DNA from 3 places in the Bacillus sp. ABA4_010 genome. Region 1 is predicted to be linked to each of the others. Evidence: riboswitches for the same ligand, from Rfam matches in the RefSeq annotation. Region 1 holds a riboswitch; each other region holds the start of a gene.
What was found. Region 1 has a riboswitch for cyclic di-GMP ahead of ACXAEO_RS07990 (amidase). Riboswitches for the same ligand answer to the same signal wherever they lie in the genome.

Region 1 (2,204 bases):
TATGAAGTAAAAAATAAAAACCACGGCTTAGGAAACCGTGGTTGAAGACATTATGGTTTCATGTCCATCCACCCATGAATGGAATGAATGGCAAAGCCGTCGAAGCTAGAGAATGATTGATAATGAGATTGGACGATGTCTAATTGGTTGAACATGTACGAGCTGCCTTCTTCATAAAATGAAACGAAATTCGCTTCAAGCGATTGAAGCGTTTCAACACCAATCGTTACCTTTTTATGATGAATGGCTGCATAATTCATTTCGTTTTTGACAAGCTCAATGATGCCGTTTGCTCCTGCTGCTCCGTCACGGTACGCCATAATTGTGACAGAGTCTGTATTGGAAATGACCCAATCAGATAATTTTCCTTTTCCGTTTCGGTTATTGTACGATTTTTCATCAAACCAAAACGGAATATCTGCCGTCAGTGGCAAGTTAAGCGCTGCAGACGATGCTTTTGCATCCATCAGAAGCGTTTGGTACGCTAATACTGTTTTGGCATATTGGCTCGTCCAGCCTGCATATAAATAAGGCTCTACATCTAAGTGAATACCGGAAAATTTTTCTCCGCTAGCCGCTTGTGATTGATAAGTTGCGACCCAAGAAAAGAAGTTACGAGCGGATTTTTGCCCTTGAGTGGAAACCCAATTTGGGGCACCGTCAAGTGCGTACACGGCAATACCTTTTGTCCCCGCTTTTTGAATGAATGTGCGATACGCTTGGACGGGAATGTGTTTGCTTACTTGAAGGAAAACACTCGTTACGTTCTTTTGCTCCATAAATGTAAGCAAGCGGTCTGTCTGTTGAACGATGGCACTTGTATCCCAAAGCCATGTGGAATAGCCACTAGTTTGTTGTGCGGCCTCTGCTTGTTGCTGTGTTCCCGCTACCCCTGTACCTTGCAGTATGCAGGCAATGATCATCAGCATCAAAACCTTTTTCATTCGTTTCATATATACCTCTCCTTTTTGAATGAGCCACGCCCTTTCAAAAAGGAGAATGGCAACCTGGCAACCGTACAGTAAAACTGGTTAGGCCCATGGCTTTGCGTCCTTGCCTTTCGACAAGTTTGCCTTTTCATTTTTTATGATTCTTACTGTTTATATCGGCTCTTCACATAGATTGTGAAGAGGTTGTTTCTGTTTGGACAAAAAAATTAAAAATTTCACACATTTCCAGCAAATTTGCCTTCATTTAATTGCATGATGACCCGCTCCAGCTCTACTTGCGGAAGAGGTCTGCTAATGTAATAGCCTTGAATTTCATCACATTTCAGTTTCTTCAGCAGTTCCATAACATCTTTTGTTTCAATGCCTTCAGCGACGACTTTTAAATTTAATTCGTGAGCTAAATACGTAATGGCTTTGACAATCGCTGTATCTTCCGTATACTCCGCTACTTCTTGAATGAAAGCTCGATCGATTTTCAGCGAGTTGATGGGAAACTTCCGTAAATAATTAAGGGACGAAAAACCTTTTCCAAAATCATCAATTGCAACAGACACATTCATTTCCCGCAGTCTTTTTAAACAGGCGATACATTCTTCTGTATTATCAATGAAGCTGTTTTCCGTAATTTCAATTTCCAGTAAGCTTGGATCGAGCTTTGTTTTCTTTAAAATTCGGTCAACGACATTTGAAAAGTTGGGGAGACGAAAATGAAGCGGTGAGATATTAACCGCCATTTTAATTGGAGAAGCAAAAGAATGACGATTCCATTCTTTATTTTGCTGACAGGCTTTTTCCAACACCCATTCATCCAGTTCAATAATGAGACCCGTATCTTCTGCAATTGGAATAAATTTAGCTGGCGAGACATTTCCTAATCGTGGACTATTCCACCGCAGCAACGCTTCGACACCATTCACTTGCTCTGTTCGTAAGTCTAATTTCGGCTGAAAATGAAGCTCCAACTCATTATTTTGAATGGCTTTTCGTAAGTGTTGTTCAATTAGCAGCGTTTCTTCATGGTGTTCATTCATCTTTCGCTCATATATGGCAAAAGTATTCCGTCCTTGTGCTTTTGCGACATACATCGCGGTATCCGCATTTTTTAACAATGTATCATAATTATCGCCATGGTCAGGGAAAATGCTGATGCCAATGCTCGGAGTCGTATGAATCTCTAATCCGTTATCCAATAAAAACGGTTTTTCATAGATAGCAAGAAGGTCTTTGGCGTACTGGGATACCGCCTTCTCTCCT
Region 2 (2,204 bases), 110 kb from region 1:
GAATCCATCCGACATAGGCTGCTGCGGTAATCGGAGCTAAGTGCCGTAAATCGACCCTCGTTTCCTCGTTGACCGAGATGGCAAAAAGCATGACAATGATGCCTAATACCCCGAACAACCCACCTGACCATACGGCATAGGCTTGACTATGTTTAATCGCTGTATATTTTTTCGACCAAATTCCTGCAAGAAAAAGGAACGTAATAAAAATGCATATATTGACAAAAAACTGGGCCAACATCCCGGCTTCCTCCTAAAAAGAGTCTCTTAATTTCTATATCTTTAGCTTAATTCATATATAAATTGATCTAGAAAATTCGACATAGTCAAAGAACGGTTATGCCAAATTTTCTAGACCTAAGCGGATGTCACACTCAAACATTCAAAGGGTACACGAACCGCTTCAAGATTTTTCTAAATGGATGGATCTAGTTGCTCCTTTTTCACCATATGGATGAAGCGATCAACTAAGTTGCGGTCATAACATGTTCCGGCTAAAGCCGTCAATTCTTTAAAAGCCTCTTCGCTTGTGAGCGCTTTAGAATACGGACGATCGCTCGTCATCGCCTCATAGCTGTCCACAATGCGCAGCATTTTGCAAAATAGCGGAAGTTGGTCATCTGTATATTTGTAAGGATACCCGGAGCCGTCTATGTTTTCGTGATGAAGTGACGCAAACGTTGCGTCCACACCACAATCGTCTAAAAATTTCTTGATTAAAACCTCTCCGTATAAAGGATGGTTCATCAACTCGCTCCATTCCTCTGTTGTCAGTTTCGTTTCCTTTTCTAAGATAGCAGAAGAAATGTAGAGTTTGCCAATATCATGAAGAAGGATAGAGTTAATCAATCCATTTCGAACTTCTGAAGAAATATGGAGATGTTTGGCAAATTGAAGAAACAGTACGGCGGTATTAACAGAATGAATATACGTATGAAAATCATGCTCCCTTAAGGCTTGTAGTAAAAAAGAGATTCGTTGATTCATAGAAAGAGTAGAAAGACGATGTTCCAGCATAAAAGCCGTTGTCATGGCAAGTTCCTCCTATACGAAAAGTAGTAGTGATTGAGGATTAGCCGGTTGCACCACTCGCTCCGCACAGCCTAAGTGCCCATTTAACGGCCTATGCATCAACGCTTTCTAATCTATAAATGTATTATCTTTTATATCGGAATAACGAGACATAATTAAAGCGTATTTAAAAACATATGATTCTTTAAATAATCTGTTATACAAAAATATTAAAAGAAAGCTCCTTAAATGTCCAATAAATCCCTCTTGATTTTCCTTCTTTTATTTATATAGGTTCCCTGTAATCATTCGACACCTCTTCAGTCCATCGAGAAGCAGCACCATCGTTGATCCAGCCCGTTCTTTTGGGTATGTCGAATTTTCTAGATCGATTTATATAGAAAAATCTAAACTGAAAATTTCAATTTTTCTTTTGAACTTGTAAGAAATCTTGGAAAAATATATAATTTTTTCTTGCAACTACCATCTTATGAGGAGGACTACTATGAAACGAAGTTTGCAAAAACAAATCCTTTACCCGGTTTTGGCTTTGCTTTTTATAACAGGCATCGTCTTAGCCGTCATTAACTATAAAATGAGTGTCGACCTATCTGTGGACCAATCGACCGAGCAGATGAAGACGGCATTAGATCAGGCCGACCAATTAGTCCGCATGTTTCTCGATGAACATGAGCGAGATTTATTACAATTAACGAGTATGGATACCATTGAAAACTATGGAAACAATCCGGCGGACTCGCAAGGAAACGTGCTGTCTCATTTTGAACGCTTCCATGAAGCCTCTCCTAATCTATTAAATAGCTATTTTGCAACCGAAAAAAACGACATGCTCCTTTACCCTGACACCGAGCTTCCAGAAGGATACAAGCCGACAGAAAAAGACTGGTATAAGCGTGCCGTTGCCAGCAATGGAGCTGTCATTTGGGAAGAACCATATACGGATATTGCCACAGGAAAAACCGTTATTACGGCACTTAAAGCGGTTATAACAAATGAACAAACAATTGGTGTAGTCGGCATTGACATTGAGATTAACCACCTCTTCGAATTAATTGAAAAAATCAAATTCGGAGACACCGGCTATGCGTTCATGGTTGATAAAAATGGTAATATGATGGCACATCCTGATTCATCCGTGCGCGGAAAAAGTGTATTAGATGAATCATACTATC
Region 3 (2,204 bases), 200 kb from region 1:
CTTCTCGGGACGCAAAACTTCCACATACTCTCCTTGACTAAGGAGCCACATCTTAATTCCATGTCCGAATACTTCTGCTTCAAATACAATGCTATTTTCATCTTTCCCAACAATGCGGGCAGTAGGAAGCCGATCGAGAACGGCTTGAGGAGATGGGCCGGTGAAACGAAATTTAATCGTCATTAGTTCACCTGTATGCATAAATTGAATTCGTTTACGGAATTCTCCTTCTTGAAACCGCTCCTTATATGGCGATTCAAAATGCTCGTCTGTCATATAACATGTCGTCATTCGGTCTACCCTGTAGATGGTCGGAAAATCTAAATCACGCTTTGTTTGATAAGCAATTAAATAAAAATAGTAATCTGAAAACATAAGTCCGACAGGTTTTAATGTTCTCTCACTATCCGTGTTATCATGCTCCCGTTGATAGCGGATATTAATCAACCGCTTTGTATGAACGGCTTTTGCTAATTCCCAAAGCAAAGAGAAGAGAGAGCGATTATGCTGCAAGTCAACATATAAATGTTTTTCATTTAACATGAGCTTTTTAATAAATTCCTGATTAACTGGCTGAGCCAAATTTGTCAGTTTATCAATAAGCTGCTCCATCTCTTTTTTCGGAAAAGCCCGTGATTCAATCACGATTTTTAAAAGGGCAAAAATTTCTTCATTACGTAAAAACTGTTCATTCCCTACCTCTAGTCGATATACTTTCTCCTTACGATCATATTCTAAGTATTGGCTCGTTTTAGCAGTTTCGAGAAAGTCTCGCAAGCTGTCAAAATCACGTTGAATCGTCTTCTCTCCAACGTGAAAAGCATCTGCTTCCCCTTTTTTCGTCAGTGTGTGACCTTTACATAACCTGTCATACATAGACAAGACGCGGTACGTTTGGTTTTGGGATGTATTCATTTGCTTCTCTTTCACTCCTATTCAATTATCGAAGAGCAACTTTACATACTCATCATATAAATTCACTTGGACGTATTATGTACTTTAAAAACATTTTTTTATCCAAATAAAAAAACCTTCGAAAGGCATGCGAAGGCAAGTATCAATGTGCAGCCCGGCGGCCATTGCAATTGCTTTAGGTCCGTAGCTTTGCGTCCTTGTTTTTCAACAAGTTTGCCCAATCTATTTCGATATGAATGAAAGTTCTCTATTTAACATACAAACCAAATAACCTATGTCTATTTTACTATAAACAAAAGATTTTCCAAGAAAAAAATGTTAAAAATAAGAAAATGATGTAAAAGAACTGAAAGAGATAATTTGAAAAAATAAATACCCCTGAAATCACAAAGATTTTTTATAGGCACATTTTTAGATTGCAGAATTTCACAATTGAAAAAATCAAACCACCTCGATTGAAAGTTTCCTGTAAAAAAAGAAAAAAGGAATACGACTCATTCGCATTCCTTTTCACCCCTTATCAATAACAATTAAATTCGATTATCGTCTGCTTTCCATTGTTTAATCGCTTTTTTAATATCTTTCGGTTCCAAGTTTTCACTTGCTACTTTTTTAGCCAGTTCAACAAACTCTTCATCACTTGCAAATCGTAACGCGACAATTTGTGCAACACTTAATCGAGAATCAAGCAATTTGCCTGTTAACACATAGTGGCGCAGGTTTTCTTCTGCTCGGATAGCACGATCTTGTGCTTTAAGCGGATAGATGCGCAATAGAAAAACGGCAACCATCATGATTATGACAAGAAATAGAAGAAGGCCAGAGGTTAACAAATTAACGTCATCCTGAAACAAATGGATGACGGCTCCAATTAAAGCCAGCAGAAGTGCTCCTAGCAAATAATAATGATAGATTGGGTGAAGCCTTGTATGATTTTCAAAGTTTTGTGGTTTCATCGTATTATCTCCATATTATGTTTCATTTTTATTTCTCTTTTACTACAAAGCTACTATAAGCTTTTCTTCACGCCTAGTCAATTAAACAGTGCGTTTTATCATTTTTAGTAAGCTATCCGTGACACCTAACACAAAAAGAACCAATTCCTTTCAATCCTCATTTTTTTCATTATAAGACTTTAATGTTTTTTCCGTTGAAAGAGCAAGACGGAATATAGGTTCAACATATCGTTCGAGGAACTGGAAAATCCATGATAATATAAAAAGAAAGACTATCGTTTCCCCGAAAATTTTGATACTTATTGGACAACCCACTTCTTCCCTCACCAACCG

Region 2: it holds a riboswitch for cyclic di-GMP, as region 1 does, so the genes downstream of both, ACXAEO_RS07500 (HD-GYP domain-containing protein) here and ACXAEO_RS07990 (amidase) in region 1, are expected to answer to the same signal.
Region 3: it holds a riboswitch for cyclic di-GMP, as region 1 does, so the genes downstream of both, ACXAEO_RS07030 (helix-turn-helix transcriptional regulator) here and ACXAEO_RS07990 (amidase) in region 1, are expected to answer to the same signal.

What each region holds. Positions count from the first base shown of each region.
Region 1 is NZ_JBSWUN010000003.1:1,387,592-1,389,795, reverse strand. It holds gene ACXAEO_RS07990 (amidase) at 51-953, opposite strand; cyclic di-GMP riboswitch class I at 999-1,084, opposite strand; gene ACXAEO_RS07985 (sensor domain-containing protein) at 1,166-2,204, opposite strand, start outside.
Region 2 is NZ_JBSWUN010000003.1:1,280,358-1,282,561, reverse strand. It holds gene ACXAEO_RS07505 (GGDEF domain-containing protein) at 1-241, opposite strand, end outside; gene ACXAEO_RS07500 (HD-GYP domain-containing protein) at 415-1,032, opposite strand; cyclic di-GMP riboswitch class II at 1,067-1,150, opposite strand; partial or broken gene ACXAEO_RS07495 (cache domain-containing protein) at 1,502-2,204, shown strand, end outside.
Region 3 is NZ_JBSWUN010000003.1:1,184,550-1,186,753, reverse strand. It holds gene ACXAEO_RS07030 (helix-turn-helix transcriptional regulator) at 1-915, opposite strand, end outside; cyclic di-GMP riboswitch class I at 1,061-1,143, opposite strand; gene ACXAEO_RS07025 (DUF6526 family protein) at 1,446-1,871, opposite strand.